Regions from separate parts of the Pseudoalteromonas sp. BZB3 genome, predicted to be linked through region 2. Evidence: riboswitches for the same ligand, from Rfam matches in the RefSeq annotation. Region 2 holds a riboswitch; the other holds the start of a gene.

Region 1 (6,625 bases), on a different contig from region 2:
GCAAGATATCCGCGTTATTTTGATTAAGCTTGCCGACAGAACCCACAACATGCGTACACTTGGCGCACTTCGCCCTGATAAGCGTCGTCGTATTGCCCGTGAAACGCTAGAAATCTTTGCGCCTATTGCAAATCGTCTTGGTATTCATGACATTAAAAATGAATTAGAAGACCTAGGTTTTCAAGCGCTTTACCCAATGCGTCATCGCGCTCTAAAATCAGAAGTCGCAAAAGCTCGCGGTAACCGTAAAGAAGTGATCAGCAATATTCAAAACGAAATCAAATCTCGTCTTGAAGAAGCTGGTATTGAAGCGAATGTCAGCGGCCGTGAAAAGCACCTATACAGCATTTACAAAAAAATGCTCAACAAAGAATTGATGTTCAACGAAGTCATGGACATTTATGCTTTCCGTATTGCTGTTGATAACCTAGATACTTGTTATCGTGTACTCGGTGTGGCTCATAACTTATATAAGCCAATCGAAACACGTTTCAAAGATTATATTGCCGTACCAAAAACCAACGGTTACCAGTCACTACATACTTCACTTGTTGGCCCACATGGTATTCCTGTCGAGATCCAAATTCGTACCAACGATATGGATCAAATGGCTGACAAAGGGGTTGCTGCGCATTGGATGTATAAAAAGGCCGGTGACAGTGCTGGCCATACGGCACAGCAACGCGCTCGTCAGTGGATGCAGAGCCTACTTGAATTACAACAAAGTGCTGGTTCATCGTTTGAGTTCGTTGAAAACGTTAAAACTGAACTATTCCCAGAAGAAATCTATGTCTTTACACCAGATGGTCGCATTGTAGAGCTCCCTATGGGTGCAACTGCCGTCGACTTCGCTTATGCGGTACACACTGATGTCGGTAACACTTGTGTAGGTGCACGAGTAAATCGTAAACCTTATCCGCTCAGTAAAGCACTCGATACCGGTCAAACCGTAGAAGTGATTACCAGCTCTGGTGCTCACCCTAACGCTACTTGGTTAAACTTCATTGTTACAGGTAAAGCGCGCTTAGGTGTTCGCAACTATCTGAAGAGCCAACGCGAAGAAGAAGCGCTCGAACTAGGCCGTCGTTTACTCGATTCTGCCCTTGGCGAATATCAATTAAGTGATATTTCGCAAGAACAAATTGACCGTGTACTAGCAGAACACAAACTTTCAACCATTCTCGAACTACTGGTTGAGATTGGCTGTGGCAACATCATGAGTGTACTGATTGCTAAGCGCTTATTGCAAAATGATGACCTTGACGAAGATGATGGCAGTATTGAACACTTAGCTAAAAAGGCAAAAGCAGCGATCATTGGTACTGAAGGCATGCTAGTTAACTACATGAAATGCTGTCGTCCAGTGCCAGGTGATGCCATCACTGCTTATGTGAGCCAAGGTAAGGGCCTAAACGTTCACCGCCAAGAGTGTAAAAACATTAAAGGTTGGGAAAGCGAGCGTTCGAAATATTTCGTCGTAAAATGGGATGACAACCCAGAAAAAGAATATATTGCAGGTCTTAGAGTTGAAATCATCAACCACCAAGGTACGCTTGCAAAATTAACCAGTGTAGTGGCAAGTACCAACGCAAATATCGTCGAAATTGCCACTGACGAAAAAGAAAGTAACTTATATATCATTGATTTAGGTATCACGGTTAAAGACCGTGTTCACGTCGCGGATGTGATGCGTAAGATCAGGGTGATGCCTGACGTTCAACGTGTATACCGTAAAAAGTAGGATTATTATGAACAAAGCAATTATTTCAACAGACAATGCACCTGCAGCGATCGGCACATACAGTCAGGCGGTTAAAGTAGGCACTGCTGTATACTTGTCTGGCCAGATCCCATTAGTGCCTGAAACGATGGAAGTGATCTCTGAAGACTTTGCAGAGCAAACGCAACAGGTGTTTAAAAACCTAACTGCAGTGTGTGAAGCAGCAGGCGGTCGCTTACAAGATATGGTTAAGGTAAATATCTTCCTGACTGATTTAAGCAACTTCGCAACAGTCAATGAGATCATGAGCCAACACTTCTCAACGCCATACCCTGCACGTGCAGCTATCGGTGTAAGAGAATTACCGAAAGGTGTGCAAATTGAAATTGACGGCATCATGGAATTGCCTTCAACAAACTAATTGATGAAAGTTGTAATCAAAAAAGCCAGTCATTGACTGGCTTTTTTATTTTTTAAGTACCGTTAGAGGTTAAAACTGAACAGTTGCACCTACGTATAACTGACGCCCTAAAGGCACATAACCTAGTAATTCTCCACTTTTCGCAAAACCTGAGCCCGCCGTGAAGTAAGACTTATCAGTTAAGTTCTCAACTCGAGCATTGAGCTCCAATGCATCAAATAACGCATAATTAGCTGCTAAATTAAATACAGTATAAGATGGTAAAGTTGTGTTGTAGAAAGAAATTGATGGTCTATCCGAACGATATTGCATACTCGCATTAACGTTTAACTTTTCCCATGACTTTGAAATTGTGTAGTTAAATGACTTACTTGGACGACGAGGAAGATCTGTGCCTTTCGTATCGTCTTTAGCATCTAAGAAGGTTAAGTTTACGTTGTGATCGAAACCATATGTCGAAGTAGTTAAGCTCAGCTCAGCACCTTTCATGGTTGCACTGTCAACATTGTAAGGAATATATTTGCCAGTATCAGCATCATATTGATTAGAAATTAGGTTATCAATTTGATTGCTAAAAATTGCAAATTCATAACGAACAGAATCCGTTGTGACACTCAGACCTAGCTCATTGTTGGTTGCTTCTTCTGGTTTAATATTTAGGTTTGGTAGATACCAAGGGCTGTCTTTCACAAAAGCATTAGTTAAAGAAGGCGCTCTAAATGCAGTACCGTGGTTGAAATGCACGCTCACATACTTGTTCGCTTTGATACCAAAAGCACTGCTATAGGTGTTTGCTCGACCATGAAAATCGTAGTCATCAGAACGCGTAACTAAGCTTGCTAAAAACTTGCCATCATCATAAAAACCACCGACAAAAACAGCTTGGTTATCACGAGACGTTTCAGAGAAAGAAGCACTAGAGCCGCTTAAATCTTCATCTAACAGATTCGCACCGGCTGTTAATTGCACCTCATCGTTAAGAGCATATAAAGTGCGATACTCTAATTCTGTTCGTTCTGTACTGTAAACATCCTCAGTAGCGGTGCCCGTTTGTGTATTTTCTTCTTGCGAAAGACTGAGTGCAGCAGTGTGGGTAAATTCTGCTGTTTTCTTTTCCCAGCCTAACTTACTCGTAAAGTTTTCGAAGTTATACGCATCGTTGCCCCAAGCATTATCATAATCAGCTTGACCGCTGCTGAACTGACCAATGACGTTAAATACACCAAACTGATCAGCATCGTAGTTTAAATTAACGCCTAAGTTGCGGTTTAGGTAGCCATCCTGATCATGATCTTTTCCGATTGCAGCTTCTGGATCTTTGGCAATTACGTCATAACCATCAGTGCGCTCAAAACCGAAGTTAACGCTCACATCTAAGTTATCACGACTAAATTTAGTCGTACCTTGTAGATTAAAATAGTTATGCGCACCCGTTGTCACGTTTACTTGATGCTGTTGAGCCTCACGCGTAATAATGTTGATCACACCAGCAATGGCATCAGAGCCATAAATTGCAGCGCGAGCGCCTTTAACTACTTCAATACGCTCAATACTATTTACAGGAATGTTAGTAAAAGACACATCGCCAGAGTTCGCATCGCTAATACGCACACCATCAACTAATACAAGTGTATGTTTGGTGGCTGCACCACGAACAAAAACACTCACTTTTTGCCCGTAGCCACCATTACGAACAATATCGACACCTGACAATGTATTTAATAGAGACGGAAGATCTCTGACATTTGATTGCTCAATTTGAGCTCTATCAATAACACTCACTGTCGCAAGTGCGCTATCAATAGATTGAGAGAATTTATTCGCGGTAACCGTGATACGTTCGATAGGTTGAGCCTGCTCAGCAGACACAGAAAAAGACAGTGCAGCAGCAACGGCAGCACCAAGCAAAGATTTTTTAAGCATAATAATTCCAAACTTGCGCCCACCGCACAAGTAACAAAAAGTAAATTAGCTCAAGGCCGGTCTCCGGACTTTGTATTAATCATGAAAGATTAAGACATCACCGTTGCGGGGGCAGTGTTGGACTACATACTTTCCCGTGTATATTCACCAACTTCCCGATTATCTCGATTTCATTCAATTAGGTATCTTGGTGTCACTCACCACAAATCAAGCACCTTGAAAAGAGGCGCTATTGTGCACAAATATTATAAAAAAGGCAATGGACGTCTAGAAATCTAAAATAGCTTTTATATCCTAAAAGCTTAAAAATAAGCAACACACCAAAAACGCAAGTCTAAGTTTAACATCATGAAAATTAATAATAAGTTCTTTAAAAATCTTTGTTCGGTGAACATGCAAAAAACTAATGACGCTAACTGTTGATTATTTGAACTATTTCTGCAATTGTTGTTTGTATCTAAGAAGAGTACAGGGAAAACAATAATTGAAGAAAACAGTTCTCTTAATGACAGCGCTGTCTAGTGGTGTATTTGCCAACCAAACCGATTATGAGTTAATGCAACAATGGCTAGACTTAGAGAGCCAAAAAGGCAAACTAGAATTGAGCTGGCAAACAAATCAGCAATCATTACAAAATCAAATAAAGTTGCTAAAAGAAGAAAAAGCAGCGTTGCGTGCATTAATCAATAAAGCCAAAGACGCGCGAAGCGAAGTGGACGAAAAGCGATTTGAGCTCACTCAGCAACAGCAACAGCTTGAAGAAAATCAGCGATTGGTTAAAGCCGAGCTAAAAAACCTAATGCAATTTATTAACAGAGTCTCCCCTCTATTACCCCCTCCTATTCAAGCTCAATGGGAAGATGCTTTAACGACCATTAATAGCACACCTTACTCGAACAGCGAGCAACTTGAAAAACTGTTAATTATGTTTAAATCAGCGAATGAATTTAATCAAAGAGTTGCGCTTAATAATACCAATATGACTCTTCCTACAGCTGGTGGTGAAACACAAATGCTCGTAAGTCAGATCTATTTGGGTTTATCACAGGCTTGGTACGTTAGCCAAGATGGGAAACACTTTGGTATAGGTCGGGTAGAACAACATGGCTGGCAGTGGCACCACACGGAGCAAGCTCAGCAATTATTAGGCCTCTCTTCGCAAGAAGACCTTTTGCAATCTCTTACACAAATCAAATCTATGCTCAACAAACCCACAACTGCAGCCTTTGTGAATGCCCCTCTTGCAATAGCACCCATTGAAAAGGACTTATTATGAACACTCGGCTCACAATATTACTTCTCTTGTTGATCACTGGCTTTTCTTCTAAAGCCGCCCCTAATCCTGTCAGTAAAGAGCTCATTAACAGAATCACTGAATCTCAAAAGTCACTGCAAGCACTTGAGTCTAAGATTAACGAAGAAACCTTAAAGTATCAGGTCCAGCTAGATAAAGAACTTGCTGCGGTCAAAGCATTACGAGAACAAGCTACAACTATTCAACGAACTGCCGATGAGCAGTTGATGAGCATTGAGCAGCTCTCAGACCGGATCAATAAGTGGCGAGAACAAGATAATTACCAAAAACTGTTATTACAAACTTATTTGGAACAAGAAAACATTACTTTTGAGCATACTGGAACGGGCGATATCGCAATCAAACCTGAGATATTTCAGCAACTAAGAAATGAACTAATTGACGATCTTGCACCAAGCTGGCAACAAACCGATGTGATCAGCACAAACGGTGAGGTCAAATCCTTTAATGTCCTCAATGTTGGCCCTATACAGCTGGCATATAATTCCCAATTGCAGTCTGGTGGGTTGCTTGAAAACCCGGTGAATCAAACTCTCCCCAACCTTGTTAAAGGGATTAGCCAAAATGCTCAAGCAGCGCAATTGCAGCAACTCAATCAAACGGGCATAGGTAGTGTGACTTTTGACCCAACACTCGGTAATGCCACAAAATTACAAAATAACCAGCAAGGAATAGTTTCTCACATAAAAAAAGGCGGTGTATGGGCATTACCTATTTTATTCTTTGGCTTATTGGCACTTATCGCAGCGCTACTTAAAAGCATTCAACTCATGCGCTTACCTCGTATTAGCAAAGATTTTATTGAGCAACTCAACGCCAAAAAAACGTTATTAGAAGTGCAAATCCCATTTGATGGCGCAGAGAAAAAGCTAGTTCAAATCGCGCTCGATACACCAGTCTCAGAGCAAAGAGACGATCTAATCGTGTCTTACTTAATGCAGCATCAACATAAGGTGGAAAACTATTTAGGCGTTGTTACTACAACAGCAGCTATTGCTCCGCTTTTAGGTTTACTTGGTACCGTATCTGGCATGATAAATACCTTTATGATGATGAATACCTTTGGAACTGGAGATGCGGCAACCGTCTCGGGAGGAATATCGGAAGCTTTAGTTACAACAGAGCTGGGACTGATTGTTGCTATTCCATCACTCATTATAAGTGCGCTGTTAAATCGTAAGGCTAAAAGCTATAACGCCAAGCTTGAAGCCAATGCAATTCAGCTTAGTAAATTTGCGATGCACTA
Region 2 (6,625 bases):
AACCATCCCAGACGTCGGCAAAACCATCTTCATGAAATGCGCCAGTAATTAAAATACCCAGAGCGAGGGTGAGGAGCACACAAACGCTTGGCGGTAAAATCAAAGACGCAACACCAAAGATAACAGCCAAGGCAAAACCCAACAACAAACCAACTAAGGCAAAATAACCACTGGCTTCACTGAGTGCATTGTCTTCAATCTCTTGTTTAAAATGTACAGGCACGCGAGTTAAAAAGCTCACTGCTAATAAAAAGTGTTGTTTATTCATATCAAACAACTTTCGTGACATTCGCGTCATCAAAGCTATTCATGTCGTTGTAAAACGCCAGAGCACTTTGTAGCAAGGGTAAGCTCAATGCAGCCCCAGTCCCTTCACCCAATCTAAGACCAAGCTCTAAAAGAGGCTTAGCATTAATTGAATTTAACATTTGCAGGTGTGCTTGCTCAGAAGAGCAATGGGCAAATACCATATAGCTTTGACTATTTGGCTCAATACGAATAGCCAGTAATGCCGCTGCCGTTGCAATAAAGCCATCAACAACAATAACCTGCTGTAACTCAGCAACAGCCAACATGGCGCCGACCATTTGACAGATCTCAAACCCACCCAAACAACGTAAGATTGCATGCGGGTCATTCAGTTTATCTCGGTGTAAGTCAAGCGCGCTATTAATCAGCTCAACTTTTTTATCTACCACTTCGTTTGATACCCCCGTGCCAAGCCCAACCGTGTATTCAGCAGAGAGTCCACTCAGCGCACTAAAAATAGCCGATGCTGCACTGGTATTGCCAATGCCCATCTCACCAAATGCAAAAGTATTACAGCCTTGCTGATATTGTTTATGAACAAGCTTCTTAGCAAACTCAAAACCTTGCGCTTCTTGAGCTTGGGTTAGCGCTTCACACTCATCAAATGAACGCGTAACTGACCCCAAACGTTGTGACGTAACACCTAAGGTCTGGTCGGGTTCACCTAGAATACCGCAATCGACTATCTCGAGTTGCCACCCTAATTGTTTGCTGAAAACATTAATTGCAGCGCCTCCTGACGCGAAATTCGCTACCATTTGGCCTGTTACTTCACTAGGTGCTATAGATACACCTTTTGCAGCAATACCGTGATCACCTGCAAACACTGTTAGTGTGGGTTTGCTGATTTGTGGTCGAAATGCTGAAAGCTGCTCAGGTTCTATACCCTGAGAGAAAATAGTCACCAGCTGTTTAGCCAATGTTTCTAGCTCACCTAACGCACCCAAAGGCTTGGTTTTCAGGTTTATTTTCTTTTCGATAAGTTCGCGAGAACGCGTATCAAGTGCTTTAACTGAGAACATACGCTAAGGCCTTTTTTGTTTGAGAGTCAGTAAAGTTAAAAAGAACACACTGCCTATTGCAGCAGTGATAACACCAATGGGAAGCTCTTGATTATCAAGAATAGTACGGGCAAATAGATCTACCCATATCATCATTAAGCCACCACTTAAAGCGGTACACAGCAGACCAATGGAAGTTGCCTGTGAAATGAAAAAACGTACCAAATGCGGGATCATTAACCCGACAAAGCCAATGCCACCACACATAGCAACCAATACCGCGGTCAGCAATGAGCTCAATAGCAACATGACTAAACGTAATTTAGCCACCTGAATACCTAATGTTGCAGCACTTTCATCACCCAGTAATAGTGCGTTTAAACCACGCCTAAACAACAGCATACAAGCCATACATAGTAATACAATTGAACAGGGCAACCACAACCATTGCCAATCAGCGCGACTAAAGCTGCCTAAGTTCCAAAACATAATGGCACTCACAGCTTGTGGATCACTCCAATACAACAGCAAGCTGGTAAATGCGCTAAATAAGAAAGATAAGGCAACACCGGCGAGTAACATCGCTTCTACCTGTCTAGACCTTTGTCCATAGGCAATCAGCAACAATAGGGTCATTGCCAGCGCACTACCTAAAAACGCCGCCCCTGACATCGCCCAACCAGCTGTGATACCTGTAAATGTGATGAGTAACACGACGCCAAATGATGCGCCTGATGAAATACCAAAGAGGTAAGGATCTGCCAAAGGGTTACGGGTCACTGTTTGCAAAATAATGCCCGCCAATGCCAAGCCACTGCCAGCAACAAATGCCAAAATCACTCTGGGAATACGTAGTTCCATAACAATTTTTTGCTCAAAGGCATTGGCATCATAAGCTAATAATGTTTGCCAAACATCACTCGCATTAATATCAATCGCGCCATGCTTAACGGCAACTAAAGCACTAAAAAAGCAGCTTATCAGCAAAATTAACAGCGAAATAAGCGGCTTCATAGTTGATATCCAAAGTGGTAGCGGATATGAGGAATATGGGCTTTGTCTCTATACGGGCAAGGTACTTGCGAGACCTCAGCACAGACATCAAATACATCACTGAGTAATTGCGCATCTAGCACATCGCTTGGCGCTCCACTTTTATATAACTCACCCTGTTGTAGTACCAGCAAGCTATCACTCATAGCTGCCGCAAGATTTAAATCATGGAAAGAAGCGATCACTGTGATCCCCATTGCTTTGGCAAGCTCCATAATTTGTATTTGGTATTTCACATCCAAGTGACTGGTTGGCTCATCCATAATCAATAGCCTAGGCTTTTGTGCCATGGCTTTCGCGATCAATGCCCTTTGTTTTTCACCACCAGAAAGGTGAGCAAATGCCTCGTTGATTTTGTGTACCAGACCAACCTGTTCAATAGACTTTGCAATTAGTTCATGATCGGCTTTATTTAACGGTGAAAATAAACTTTTATGAGGTGTTACACCCATTGCAACCACATCATAAAGCGATAGATTAAAATGCTCAGGCATTTCTTGCAGAACCACTGCAACTTGCTGGGCATATTCGTTATGCGAGAAGCTTGAAATCGTTTTGTTAAAAAGGGTTATTTGTCCACTAGAAGAGATAAAAAAACGGTAAATGCAACGAAGCAGCGATGACTTACCAGCCCCATTAGGACCCAATAAACCAATAAACTGCCCTTCAGTTACATCGAAAGAGATGTTTTGTAATATTTGATGATTATCTAGCACCAAATTTAAGTTTGAAACTTGCAGAGCAAATTCAGAGTGCTGACAAGCTGATTGCATTCGTACCCTTACTAACGTTTGGGCAGACACGAACGCACAGTCCTAACCGAATTACAGTTAAAATTGTGTGCTCTTGAGTACGCCCGCTCAAGAGGATTTTTCTGACCTTGGTATCTGACTTCGTGCATTTAAATGCACTTCACAGTTGCGGGGACAGTTAAGCAGTTTCAGCTTATTCCCAAGATTAATCAGAAAAACCGTATTATGAAGTCTAGATGGCTAAAACACAACTTTAGGCCACGCCTTATGTGCTTCATCAAAGTAAACTTCTATCTTTACCAATGTAGCATAGCCAACTTCTAAACTATTGATAGAGGACAGAGAATCTAATGGTAAGTTAAGGACTTCAGCTAAAATTTGTTTGATCACACCGGCATGGGTCACCACTAGGTTATGTGTTGTATGTCGGGTGGATAGTTCTGCCTCCCACCATTGTCTGACACGAGACCTAAACGCGTAAAGGGACTCTCCATTTAGCGGCGTATGTTGCCAAGGTGCCTGCCAAAATTCACCTACACTCGGGCTCTGTGTGTTCTCCCAAAGCCATTCATAAGTTCGACCATCCCAATCCCCAAAATCCATTTCTTGAAGTTGCTTTGCTATCGCCAGTGGTAAGCTTGCTTGCATAGATTGCTTTTTCGCAAAGCTCAGACAACGCTGCATTGGGGAAGAAATACAGGCATCAAATTGAACTGTTTTTGGTAAAGCAGACTCCATTGCTGCTAACCCTAATTCAGACACGGCAACGTCAGTTTTAGAACCAGTGAGAATGCCAGTAGTAACAGGTTTACCGTGCCTTAGGAAATACCATGTCTTCGTCATTTTAGCCTCAGATCAAAAATGCGAGCCTTAGCTCGCATTTAATTAAAGATGATTTGCTTAGTTTATCTTAAAGAATCTGGTTCTCTTTCCAAGCTTGTTCTTTCGCCATACGCTTTTTACGACGGTCACATGGATCATCGCAATCACATGACTTTTCAATACCAACCGCGCCTAAACCGCCACAGCTGCTTGCCATAGATTTCTTTTGCACGATTACACCGACAGCCATAGCTGCAACAATTAAAATAAGTAACCCAAAAGTTAGGAAAAATAGTGACATGCACAGGCCCCTTAAAACAGTTTAACGGCTCAGTATATCTGAACCAAATGACGGCATTCAAACAGCCGTTATTATAACGCGCTTAGTGTACTATTTCGACTAATTAATCAAAATTGCCTTATTTACAAATAAGGCGCAAAAGCCGGGCTTGAATAGGTCACTAGCCCTTCCTTACTTTTACTAATTAAATATACAGCTAAATTGTGCTCTTCTGCGTAAGCTTTTGCTCGCTCTGTACCCATGACAGTAAGTGCTGTTGCTAAGCCATCAGCAGTCATTGCTGATGGGTGTAAGACGGTCACTGATACTAAATCGTGCTTAACTGGTTTACCTGTGCCTGGATCAATCAAGTGCGTATAGGTCTCACCATCCATTTCGTAGAAAATACGGTAATCACCTGAAGTCGCCATGCCGTTATTGCCTGGTTCAATAACTTTATGCACTTGCCTCTGCCCTGCTGGCGCATCTGGCTGTTCAATCGCAATACGCCAAGGTTGTGACTGAGCTTTAGTGCCGGCAATTCTAAGCTCACCACCAATTTCAACCATGTAATTTATCATCCCTTTGGCTTCTAAAAGCTCAGCAACTTTATCAATACCAAAACCTTTAGCTGTCGCTGAAAAAGATAACTCTAAACCGTCAATAGTTTTCGCTAACCCTTCGTCTGTTAACACCAACTTATCAACACCAATGCGAGCCTTCATTTCATCCAGTTGAGACTGTGAAGGTGTTTTTGTTGGGCGTTTATCTGGGCCAAAACCCCATAAATCTATGAGAGGGCCCATGGTGACATCTAGTGTTGTTGTTGAAACGCCTAAACGAACTGACTCTTTCACAACTGACTTAAAGTCATCACTGATAGGCATAAAAGTATTTGCTGCCAACGTATTGAACTGATTAATCTCTGAGTTTTTCACCCAAGGTGACATAGACTGATTCACCGCAATTAAAGTGTTATCAACTTCTGTTTTTAATGTCTCAGCAGTTAAATTTTCATTAATTGGAAAAGCTTTGACCGTGTAAGTGGTCCCCATTGTTTTACCCTGAATAACAATAGGTTCAATCTCTTGTTTGTCGTCAAAACACCCTGTCAAAACAACCGTGGTCAGTAATACAAAAATGCCTACTAGTTTCTTCATACTTTTCTCTATCCCAAAAAAAACCCCAAGCTTATTGCTTGGGGTTTAAGTCTATCTTATTTCAGTGAAGTGTTCACTGAGATAACGCTGATTTAGCCACCGAAGTCATCTAGTAAGATGTTTTCGTCTTCAACGCCTAAATCTTTAAGCATGTTGATTACAGCCGCGTTCATCATTGGAGGACCACACATGTAGAACTCACAATCTTCTGGCGCTTCGTGGTCTTTCAGGTAGTTTTCTAAAAGAACATTATGGATGAAGCCCGTGTAACCTTCCCAGTTATCCTCTGGTTGAGGATCTGAAAGAGCTACGTGCCATTCAAAGTTTTCGTTATCAGCCGCTAGGCCATCGAAATCTTCTACGTAGAACATCTCACGCTTAGAACGTGCACCATACCAGAAAGACATCTTACGGTCTGAATTAAGACGCTTAAGCTGATCGAAGATGTGTGAACGCATTGGCGCCATACCAGCACCACCACCTACGAATACCATTTCTGCATCAGTTTCTTTCGCGAAGAATTCACCGAATGGACCAGAAATAGTTACTTTATCACCTTCTTTAAGTGACCAGATGAACGATGACATCTTACCACATGGTAGGCTTAGGTTATTTGGCGGCGGAGTCGCGATACGTACGTTAAGCATGATGATGCCGTACTCTTCTGGGTAGTTAGCCATTGAGTATGCACGGATCGTTTCGTCGTCAACTTTAGACTCAAGATTAAAGAAGCCAAAACGCTCCCAATCTGCACGATATTCTTCAGGAATATCGAAGTCAGCGTATTTAACGTGGTGAGCTGGCGCTTCAATTTGGATATAACCACCTGCACGGAAAGGTACAACCTCACCATCAGGGATACCAAGCTTAAGCTCTTTGATGAATGTCGCTTTGTTATCGTTAGAGATAACTGTACATTCCCACTTCTTAACACCGAAGATTTCTTCTTCTACTTCGATTTCCATGTCAGTTTTAACAGCAACCTGACACGCTAGACGACAACCTTCACGCGCTTCACCTTTTGAAATATGGTCAAGCTCAGTTGGCAGGATATCACCACCACCCGCTTTAACGTGAACAGTACATTGGCCACAAGAACCACCACCGCCACAAGCAGATGAAATGAAGATACCAGCGTCTGCTAGTGCACCTAGTAGTTTACCACCTGGTGCTGAAGTAACTGCCTTTTCAGGGTCACCGTTAATGCTGATTGTGATGTCACCGCTTGGTACAAGCTTCGACTTCGCT

What was found. Region 2 has a riboswitch for cobalamin ahead of ABMY35_RS06530 (ABC transporter ATP-binding protein). Riboswitches for the same ligand answer to the same signal wherever they lie in the genome.
Region 1: another riboswitch for cobalamin. It lies ahead of ABMY35_RS03525 (TonB-dependent receptor); the one in region 2 lies ahead of ABMY35_RS06530 (ABC transporter ATP-binding protein).

The regions. Positions count from the first base shown of each region.
Region 1 is NZ_JBECOS010000003.1:28,309-34,933, forward strand. It holds gene spoT (bifunctional GTP diphosphokinase/guanosine-3',5'-bis pyrophosphate 3'-pyrophosphohydrolase) at 1-1,741, shown strand, start outside; gene ABMY35_RS03520 (RidA family protein) at 1,749-2,141, shown strand; gene ABMY35_RS03525 (TonB-dependent receptor) at 2,211-4,064, opposite strand; cobalamin riboswitch at 4,101-4,269, opposite strand; gene ABMY35_RS03530 (DUF3450 family protein) at 4,549-5,340, shown strand; gene ABMY35_RS03535 (MotA/TolQ/ExbB proton channel family protein) at 5,337-6,625, shown strand, end outside.
Region 2 is NZ_JBECOS010000008.1:178,314-184,938, reverse strand. It holds gene ABMY35_RS06545 (adenosylcobinamide-GDP ribazoletransferase) at 1-268, opposite strand, end outside; gene cobT (nicotinate-nucleotide--dimethylbenzimidazole phosphoribosyltransferase) at 270-1,331, opposite strand; gene ABMY35_RS06535 (iron ABC transporter permease) at 1,335-2,324, opposite strand; gene ABMY35_RS06530 (ABC transporter ATP-binding protein) at 2,321-3,136, opposite strand; cobalamin riboswitch at 3,222-3,366, opposite strand; gene ABMY35_RS06525 (histidine phosphatase family protein) at 3,356-3,958, opposite strand; gene nqrM ((Na+)-NQR maturation NqrM) at 4,026-4,238, opposite strand; gene ABMY35_RS06515 (FAD:protein FMN transferase) at 4,361-5,377, opposite strand; gene nqrF (NADH:ubiquinone reductase (Na(+)-transporting) subunit F) at 5,470-6,625, opposite strand, start outside.